Regions from separate parts of the Streptomyces sp. NPDC002032 genome, predicted to be linked through region 2. Evidence: riboswitches for the same ligand, from Rfam matches in the RefSeq annotation. Region 2 holds a riboswitch; the other holds the start of a gene.
What was found. A riboswitch is a leader RNA that binds a small molecule or an ion and turns the genes downstream of it on or off. The one in region 2 is predicted to bind glycine.
Positions count from the first base shown of each region.

Region 1: linked by a shared signal. The riboswitch ahead of gcvT (glycine cleavage system aminomethyltransferase GcvT) and the one ahead of gcvP (aminomethyl-transferring glycine dehydrogenase) in region 2 are both predicted to bind glycine.

Region 1 is NZ_JBIASM010000002.1:624,974-629,950, reverse strand. It holds gene ACFYYT_RS06980 (enhanced serine sensitivity protein SseB C-terminal domain-containing protein) at 1-106, opposite strand, end outside; gene ACFYYT_RS06975 (enhanced serine sensitivity protein SseB) at 163-897, opposite strand; gene ACFYYT_RS06970 (AAA family ATPase) at 964-1,665, opposite strand; glycine riboswitch at 1,837-1,940, shown strand; gene gcvT (glycine cleavage system aminomethyltransferase GcvT) at 2,125-3,240, shown strand; gene gcvH (glycine cleavage system protein GcvH) at 3,356-3,739, shown strand; gene glyA (serine hydroxymethyltransferase) at 3,757-4,977, shown strand, end outside.
Region 2 is NZ_JBIASM010000001.1:7,622-12,598, reverse strand. It holds gene gcvP (aminomethyl-transferring glycine dehydrogenase) at 1-1,511, opposite strand, end outside; glycine riboswitch at 1,709-1,807, opposite strand; gene ACFYYT_RS00055 (PRC-barrel domain-containing protein) at 1,929-2,285, shown strand; gene ACFYYT_RS00050 (DNA polymerase IV) at 2,282-3,757, opposite strand; gene ACFYYT_RS00045 (MerR family transcriptional regulator) at 3,814-4,452, opposite strand; gene ACFYYT_RS00040 (bifunctional nuclease family protein) at 4,667-4,977, opposite strand, start outside.

The DNA.
Region 1 (4,977 bases), on a different contig from region 2:
CGGCGAGGGCGTGCAGGAATGACTCGTAGCCCTCATAGCGCCCGGGAGTCACCTGGCGCAGCATGTGCTCGACCTGCCCGGCCGCGGCCGTGCCTGACGCACTCACCCGGTACCCCTCTTCGTCCGCCCGTCGTCCACCCGTACCCACCAGCTTAAGCGGCGCTAGGGAAGGTAGAAGGGGCGTACGCGCTCACGAATCCAGTCCGTGACCGGGTCCTCGGCCGCGTCCAGCAGGATCAACTGCACCGGCCAGGGCGCCGGTACGCGGGCCAGGGCGCGTCCGAGGGCCGCCAGCGGGGCGTCCCGGGTCACGGGATCCCATCCCACCAGCCGGACACCGACGAAGAGCTGGGGCGGCCCGGCCTCGACGCTGGCGAGGCAGCGGTGCGCGGCGGCGACCACGCCGGTGGCGCGGAACTCCTCGGCGGCGGCGGCGAGGAAGTCGACCGGGTCCTCCTGCCAGTCGGGCTCGAAGAGCCGGACGCGGCCGCCGCCGGCGGGACCGTCGAGCGCGGTCCGCCCGGTACGGCACAGCTGCGCGACGGCCGCCGGGGGCAGCGGTACGCCGACGGCGCCCTCGGGGTTCACGGCGATGCCCAGCTGCGGGGGCAGGCCGCGGGCGAACTCGACGGCGGGGGCGACGGCGAAGTCCATGGCGGGCCCGGCGCAGAAGCGGAACTGGGCTTCCGAGCTGTAGACGGGGACGTACGCCTCCCCGCCGATCTGCATCGTGGGGAGGTCCAGGGCGGCGTGCCCGGGGCTGCCGCCGTGGGGCAGCGGGACCCACACCTGGCTGCGGCCGAGCGCCTCCAGGATGCGCGGCCCGGCGTCCGCGGCGCCCAGGGCCGCCCCGAGGACCTGTTCCAACTCGTTCGCCGGCCAGCCGCTGCCCTGCATGTACGCCCTCCGTAAGGCTCCGCCCCGATGTCGCCCCGAGGCTACCGCCCGCCGCGCGGCCGCCGGTCAGCGGTGGAAGGCGATCCGGGTCACGGCGGCGGCCGAGCGGCGGTCGAGCAGGACGGCGGAGGCGCAGCCGGCCGGGAGGCGGCCCGCCTCGGCCTCGCGCAGCAGCCGGCCCACCGCGCCCCGGTGCCGGGCGAAGGCGTACGCCGAGACGCGGCGGCCCCGCGCGGCCTGGCCGGACGCGGCCTCCTCGGCGGTGGTGTCCAGCAGCAGCAGGTGCAGCGAGCGGCCCCGCCGGCGGGCGGTGGCGGCGAGCAGGGCGCGCACCCACACCTGGGTGCCGCAGTCGTGGACCACCAGGGAGGACCCGGAGCGCAGCCGCCGCCAGAGCCCCCAGTAATGGGCGGCGCGCACCAGCGGCCGGTACACCGCGTACGGCAGGGCCCCCGGCATCCGCCGCTCCCAGCGTTCGCGGGCGTCCTGGGAGTCGATGCCGTCCTCGGCCGCGCGCTTGATCAGGGTGCTCTTGCCGCCGCCGGGCAGCCCGGAGACCACCACGATGTCCCCGTCCGCGAAACCGAGCCGCCGCGGGCCGGGGGCGGCGGCGCCGCGCAGGTCGCGCACCGGGCCGGCGGTCCGCCGCCGGGGGCCGCGCTGTGCGCTGTGCTGTGCGCCGTGCTGGGTGCCGTGCTGGGGCGGGACCCCGTCGGCCCACGCCTGGGGCCCCGTCGTCGTCAGCGCTCCGAATCTCCGCACAGTGATCGTCTCCCCCCGATGCCGGGCCGCCGGGACCCGATGCCCACTGAGTGTAAAGAGACGGTAATCCCGGGGTCCCGGTTCCGGTCCGTCCGTTCTGCGGGGCCCCACTGCCCGTTCCCGAGCGGCCCGTGCAATGATGTGCGCCATCTGGACACCAACTGCATACCGGCCGCTTGAATCCGCGCGGGAGAGTCCCGGCACGCCGCGAGGCCGTGCCCGGGCGCCGAAGGAGCAAGTACCTCCCTTGAATCTCTCAGGCCCCGTACCGCGTGGATGAGGCAGATCTGAAAAGCGAGCCGCGCGCGTCCGTCCCCGACGGCCGCCGCGCGCTCCACCCAAGGTGCAAGCCCAGGGCGTCCCGTCCTTCACACGGGGAACTCTCGGCGAACCTCTCAGGTTCCGATGACAGATGGGGAGGATCGTCCTCGTCATGTCATGCCCTGGGACCCGGGAGCCACACCCATGAGCACTGCCCCCCGCCTGACCGCGCTCGACGCGCTGCACCGCCAGCTCGGTGCGACCATGACCGACTTCGCGGGCTGGGACATGCCGCTGCGCTACGCCAGTGAGCGCGACGAGCACAACGCCGTGCGCACCAAGGCCGGCCTCTTCGACCTGTCCCACATGGGCGAGATCACGCTGACCGGCCCCGAGGCCGTCAAGGTGCTGGACTACGCGCTGGTCGGCAACATCTCCACCGTCGGCGTCGGCCGCGCCCGCTACACGCACATCTGTCAGGAGGACGGCGGGATCCTGGACGACCTGATCGTCTACCGCCTGGGCGAGACCGAGTACATGGTCGTCGCCAACGCCTCCAACGCCCAGGTCGTGCTGGACGCGATCACCGAGCGCGCCGCCGGCTTCGACGCCGAGGTGCGCGACGACCGCGACGCCTACGCGCTGATCGCCGTGCAGGGCCCCGAGTCCCCCGGCATCCTGAAGTCGCTGACCGACGCCGACCTGGACGGCCTGAAGTACTACGCGGGCCTCCCGGGCACCGTCGCGGGCGTGCCCGCCCTGATCGCGCGCACCGGTTACACCGGCGAGGACGGCTTCGAGCTGTTCGTCTCCCCGGAGCACGCCGTGGAGCTGTGGCAGGCGCTGACGAAGGCGGGCGAGGGCGCCGGCCTGGTGCCCGCCGGCCTGTCCTGCCGCGACACGCTGCGCCTTGAGGCGGGCATGCCGCTGTACGGGCACGAGCTGACCACCTCGCTCACCCCCTTCGACGCGGGGCTGGGCCGGGTCGTGAAGTTCGAGAAGGAGGGGGACTTCGTCGGCCGCGCCGCGCTGGAGGCCGCCGCCGAGCGCGCCGCGACGAACCCGCCCCGCAAGCTGGTCGGTCTGATCGCCGAGGGCCGCCGCGTCCCGCGCGCCGGGTTCCCGGTGGTCGCCGACGGCCGGGTGATCGGCGAGGTCACCTCCGGCGCCCCGTCCCCGACCCTGGGCAAGCCGATCGCCATGGCGTACGTCGACGCGGCGCACGCCGCGCCCGGCACCTCCGGCGTCGGCGTGGACATTCGCGGTACGCATGAGGCGTACGAGGTCGTGGCGCTGCCGTTCTACAAGCGGCAGAAGTAGTCACCACCGCCGTGGGGCCGGCCGGCCGTACGGCGGTGTCCGGGCCCCGTGCGCCCGTCCCGGTACGCGAGACCACTGTTCACATCCACTCCCCCGCATCCAGGAGAATCAGGTCATGAGCAACCCCCAGCAGCTGCGTTACACCAAGGAGCACGAGTGGCTGTCGGACGCCGTGGACGGCGTCGCGACGGTCGGCATCACGGAGTTCGCGGCCAACGCGCTCGGTGACGTCGTCTACGCCCAGCTCCCCGCGGTCGGCGACACCGTCACCGAGGGCGAGACCTGTGGCGAGCTGGAGTCGACCAAGTCCGTCAGCGACCTGTACTCCCCCGTCTCCGGTGAGGTCGTCGAGGCCAACCAGGACGTCGTGGACGACCCGGCGCTCGTGAACTCGGCTCCGTTCGAGGGTGGCTGGCTGTTCAAGGTGCGCCTGTCGCAGGAGCCGAAGGACGTGCTCTCCGCCGACGAGTACGCCGCGCTCACCCACTCCGACAACTGATACCCCAGGGGATCTTGATGTCCGTACTGAACACCCCTCTCCACGAGCTCGACCCGGACGTCGCCGCCGCCGTCGACGCCGAACTCGTGCGCCAGCAGTCGACCCTGGAAATGATCGCGTCGGAGAACTTCGCTCCGGTCGCCGTCATGGAGGCCCAGGGCTCGGTCCTGACCAACAAGTACGCCGAGGGCTACCCCGGCCGCCGCTACTACGGCGGCTGCGAGCACGTCGACGTGATCGAGCAGATCGCGATCGACCGCATCAAGGCGCTGTTCGGCGCCGAGGCGGCGAACGTCCAGCCGCACTCCGGTGCGCAGGCCAACGCCGCCGCGATGTTCGCGCTGCTGAAGCCGGGCGACACGATCATGGGCCTGAACCTGGCCCACGGCGGTCACCTGACCCACGGCATGAAGATCAACTTCTCCGGCAAGCTCTACAACGTGGTCCCGTACCACGTCGACGAGTCGGGCCAGGTCGACATGGCCGAGGTCGAGCGCCTCGCCAAGGAGTCCAAGCCGCAGCTGATCGTCGCCGGCTGGTCCGCCTACCCGCGCCAGCTGGACTTCGCCGCCTTCCGCCGCATCGCGGACGAGGTCGGCGCGTACCTGATGGTCGACATGGCGCACTTCGCCGGCCTGGTGGCCGCGGGCCTGCACCCGAACCCGGTGCCGCACGCCCACGTCGTCACCACCACCACGCACAAGACCCTCGGCGGTCCGCGCGGCGGTGTCATCCTGTCGACGCAGGAGCTGGCCAAGAAGATCAACTCCGCCGTCTTCCCGGGCCAGCAGGGCGGCCCGCTGGAGCACGTGATCGCCGCCAAGGCCGTGTCCTTCAAGGTCGCCGCCTCGGAGGAGTTCAAGGAGCGCCAGGTCCGCACCCTGGAGGGCGCGAAGCTCATCGCCGAGCGCCTGGTCCAGCCGGACGTCACCGAGGCCGGGGTCTCCGTCCTGTCGGGCGGCACCGACGTGCACCTGGTCCTGGTGGACCTGCGCAACTCCGAGCTGGACGGCCAGCAGGCCGAGGACCGCCTCCACTCGATCGGCATCACGGTCAACCGGAACGCGATCCCGAACGACCCGCGTCCGCCGATGGTCACCTCCGGCCTGCGCATCGGCACGCCGGCGCTCGCCACCCGGGGCTTCGGCGCCGAGGAGTTCGCCGAGGTCGCGGAGATCATCGCCGCCGCCCTGAAGCCCGACTTCGACGCGGCGGACCTCACGGCGCGCGTCTCCGCG
Region 2 (4,977 bases):
TCCAGCGCGTAGTCCTTGTCCGCGAGCTTGCGCAGGTAGCGCAGCATCGCGGTCTCGGAGCGGTGCTGGTGGAAGACCGGGTGGGTCAGGTACGCGTCCGAGCGCAGCAGCTCCCCGGGCAGCGTGTCCGCGGTGGCCTCGTCCAGGGCCTCGATGTCGGCGCTGACGCCGAAGGCTGCCCAGACGGCGTCGAGGTCGGCGCGCAGGGTGGTCTCGTCACAGGCGACGGAGACGTGGTCGGCGTCGGCCTGGAAGAGGTTGACCCCGCCCTCGCGGGCCGCGGCGACGACCTCGGCGGCCTTGCCGGGCACCCGGGCGGTGACGGTGTCGAAGAAGGAGCCGTGCACCACCTCGACCCCGCCGGCCGTCAGGCCCGCGGCGAGCAGGGTGGCGTAGCGGTGGGTGCGGCGGGCGATCGTGCGCAGGCCGTCCGGACCGTGGTAGACCGCGTACATGCCGGCCATGACGGCGAGCAGCACCTGGGCCGTACAGATGTTGCTGGTGGCCTTCTCGCGGCGGATGTGCTGCTCGCGGGTCTGCAGGGCCAGACGGTAGGCCTTGTTCCCGTCCGCGTCCACGGAGACGCCGACGAGGCGGCCGGGCAGCGAGCGGGCGTGCTTCTGCTGGACGGCCATGTAGCCGGCGTGCGGTCCGCCGAAGCCCATCGGGACGCCGAAGCGCTGGGTGGTGCCGACCGCGATGTCGGCGCCGAGCTCGCCCGGGGAGGTGAGCAGGGTCAGCGCGAGCAGGTCGGCGGAGACGGTGACGATGGCACCGAGCTCGTGGGCCTGGTCGATGACCGGCTTGATCGCGCGCACGGCACCGGAGGCGCCGGGGTACTGCAGGAGCACGCCGAAGACGCCGCGCTCGGCGATCTCGGCCGGGATGCCCCCGGACAGGTCGGCGACGACGACCTCGATCCCGATGGGCTCGGCACGGGTCTCGATCACGGCGATGGTCTGCGGCAGCGCGTCGGCGTCGATCAGGAAGACACCGCCCTTGACCTTGCCCACGCGCCGGGCCAGGGACATGGCTTCGGCGGCGGCGGTGCCCTCGTCGAGCAGGGAGGCGCCGGAGGTCGGCAGCCCGGTCAGCTCGGCGACGACGGTCTGGAAGTTCAGCAGCGCCTCCAGGCGGCCCTGCGAGATCTCCGGCTGGTACGGGGTGTACGCCGTGTACCAGGCCGGGTTCTCCATGACGTTGCGCAGGATCACCGGGGGCGTGAAGGTGCCGTAGTAACCGAGGCCGATCATCGACGACAGCACCTGGTTGCGGTCGGCGAGCGAGCGCAGCTCGGCCAGCACCTCCGCCTCCGTGCGCGCGTCGGGCAGGTCCAGCGCGTCGGCGGTCTTGATCACATCCGGCACCGCGGCGGCGGTGAGCTCGTCCAGCGAGCCGTAGCCCACGTGGGCGAGCATCTTGGCCTGCGCCTCGGCGTCCGGGCCGATGTGGCGCTGCTCGAAGGGGATGCCTCGCTCCAGCTGGGAGAGCGGAATGCGGTTGGCGGTCATGACGGAGGCCTCCTGGTCGTATGACCTGCGAGGGGCACCACGGCGCGGGCACCCGGACGGCCTCCCCCTCTGTCATCTCAACCTGAGAGCTTCACCGGGCCGCAAGGGGATCGCCCCTGAGGTCCGGCTTTCACCGTCGGTGAGGAGAGGGACCGGTACTGCGTGCCCGGTACCCGCCCCTGCTTTCCAGAGTGGCCTCACCACGTGCGGTACGTATGCCTGAGAGATTCCGGGGAGGATTTGCTCCTTCGGCGCCCCCGTCGTACTCACTCGGAGGACTCTCCCGCACAGGGTCAACAGCCATCACCCAGCCTACCAGCGAGGATCTCGCGACTCCCTCGAGTGGCCCCCTCTCCCAATATGCACTTCTGTAGTGATAACGGATGAGTTGTACCACTGCGACCGTACGGAGGGACCGTGCAGACCGACATCGATCCGCGCAGCCTGATCGGCCGCAAGGCGTTCGACCGCAACGGCGCCAAGATCGGCACCGTGGACGAGGTCTACCTCGACGACGCCACGGGCGTACCGGAATGGGCCGCCGTCCGCACCGGCCTCTTCGGCCGGGACGCCTTCGTCCCGCTGGAGCCCAGCGAGGTGGTGGACGACACCCTGCGGGTGCCCTTCGAGCGCTCCCTGATCAAGGACGCCCCCGACTTCGGCGTCGGCCGCCACCTCTCCCCCGAACAGGAGCTGCAGCTCTACCACCACTACGGCCTGGACGTCACCCTGCCCGGCAGCTTCCACCACCCGCCCCCCGAGCAGCGGGCCTAGGGCGATTCCGCAAAGTCCCCGCCCTCCGGCCGCCGTCCCACCAGCGGAAGCGGGTCGGAGGCCTCCAGTTCGAGATCGTCCACCCGGAAGGTGCGCACCCGCCCGGGCGGCGATCCCGGCTGCTCGAACCGTACGGTGACCCGCCCGACCCCGCTGCCCTGTACCCAGCCGGGCCCGTACACCGCGTGCCGTACGTCGCTCCCCGCGGCCCAGTGCCGTACGGGAGCGGCCTGCCGCCCCGCCTCCCCCGGCGCCGCGAGGGCCACCACGGGACCGGCACTGCCCTCGCCCCCACCAGCCGTACCCACCTCACCGGCATCAGCGGCCCCGGCCGCCCCGTCCGGCGCAACGGCCTCCGCCTCCGCCTCCGCGCCCTCCCCGTCCGCATCGGCCCCGGCGCCGAGCGCCTGGGCGAACAGGTCCTCCTGCGTGTAGTCCGCGAGGCCCGTCACGCCGACCCCCAGCAGCCGCACCCCGCCGGTGGTGTCCACGCCCTCCAGCAGCCGCGCCGCGGCCTCCCGGACCACCGAGGGGTCATCCGTCGGCCCGCGCAGGGTCTCGGACCGGGTCAGCGTGGAGAAGTCGTACCGCCGCACCTTCAGGACGATGGTCCGCCCCGAGTGCCCGGAGGCGCGCAGCCGCCCCACGCAGCGGTCGGCGAGCCGCTGCACCTCGGAGCGGATCCGGACCCGGTCGTGCAGGTCCACGTCGAAGGTGTCCTCCACGGACACCGACTTCGCGTCCCGCTCCGCGACCACCGGCCGGTCGTCCAGCCCGAGCGCCATCCGGTACAGCCCGACCCCGTGGGCCCGGCCCACCATCCGGACCAGCTCGTCCTCGCCGGCCTCCGCCAGCTCCCCGACGGTGGTGATCCCGGCCCGCCTCAGGTGCTCCCCGGTGGCCGGCCCCACCCCGGGCAGCGTCCGCACCGACATGGGCGCGAGGAGCTCGCGCTCGGTCCCCGGTTCGATCAGCAGCAGCCCGTCCGGCTTGGCCTCCTCCGAGGCGACCTTGGCCAGCATCTTCGAGCCGGCCAGCCCCACCGATCCGCTGAGCCCCGTGGCGGCCGTGATGTCGGCCCGCAGCCGCTCCCCGGCCGCGCGGGCACCCGCCGAATCGAAGGCCGTGCCGCCCGCCTCCAGATCCACGAAGGCCTCGTCCAGGCTGAGCGGCTCCACCAGCGGCGACAGCTCCCGCAGCAGGCCCATGACCGTCTCGCTGACCTCGCGGTAGAGGCTGAAGCGGGGGATCAGGTACGCGCCGTTCGGGCAGAGCCGGCGGGCCTGGGCGGTCGGCATCGCCGAGTGCACCCCGAAGCGCCTGGCCTCGTAGGAGGCGGTGGCCACCACCCCGCGCGGCCCGAGGCCGCCGACGATGACGGCCTTGCCCCGCAGACTGGGCTTCGACCCCTGCTCGACCGAGGCGTAGAAGGCGTCCATGTCCAGATGCATGATGGTCGGGGCGGCTCTCACCGCACCGATGCTGCCCTACGCCACTGACATCGCGGTGACGGCGGCGTCCGCGCCGCTCAGACGGCCCGGTTGCGGCGCGCGGCCAGCTCGTCGGCGGGGTTGTGGCCCACCAGGGTCTCCCCGGTGTCCACCCGCTCCCCGTGCAGCTGGGACAGGGCGTTCTCGACGTCCCGCCACACCACGCCCACGGCGATCCCGAAGACGCCCTGACCGCCCTCCAGCAGGCTCACCACCTGGTCCGGGGAGGTGCACTCGTACACGGTCGCGCCGTCGCTCATCAGCGTCATCCGGCCCAGATCGGAGAAGTCCCGGTCGCGCAGGTGCTGGACGGCGGTGCGGATGTTCTGCAGCGCCACCCCGGTGTCCAGGAAGCGCTTGACGATCTTGAGGACGACCACGTCCCGGAAGCTGTAGAGCCGCTGCGTGCCGGACCCGTACGCGGGCCGCACGCTGGGCTCCACCAGCCCGGTCCGCGCCCAGTAGTCCAGCTGCCGGTACGTGATCCCGGCGGCGGCGCACGCCGTCGGTCCCCGGTAGCCGACCTGCTCGGGCGCCGGGGCGTCGTTCACCGGTCCGACCGGCGTCGACGCCGGCTGACGGTGCGCGGAACTCGCCGCGCCGCCGTGCAGCGGGTACGGCCCACCATCACTCCGTGCGGGGATGCCCCCGGTCGTACCGTCGCCCGTGATCCTCACGCCGACCCTCCGTCCTTGACCTGCCACCTCGAAGGTAGGCAGTGACCAGGGGTGCGTCAACGATCGCCACACTCGGCACGCCGAGTGATAATCACCCTGAGAGTGGTTTCCCGTACCCCATTGCGGGGAAAGGCTACTCGAATGGGCTGAAAGTTCCCGGTGGGCAACACGGCCCGCGTTTCGCGGCCGCCGCGCCTTCTTCCGCCCCCCGCCCTCACTGCGGGCCGGTGCCGAAGTCCTCGGGCGAGATCTGGTCGAGGAACTCGCGGAACTTCTCCACCTCGTCCTCCTGCTCGTCGGGAATGGCGATGCCGGCGTCGTCGAGCACGCCGTCACTGCCGTAGATCGGCGTCCCCGTGCGCAGGGCCAGCGCTATGGCATCGGACGGCCTCGCGCTCACCTCGACCCCGCTGGCGAAGACAAGCTCCGCGTAGAAGACGCCCTCCCGCAGATCCGTGATCCGGACCTCGGTGAGCTCCTCACCGACCGCCTCCAGCACGTCCTTGAACAGGTCGTGCGTCAGCG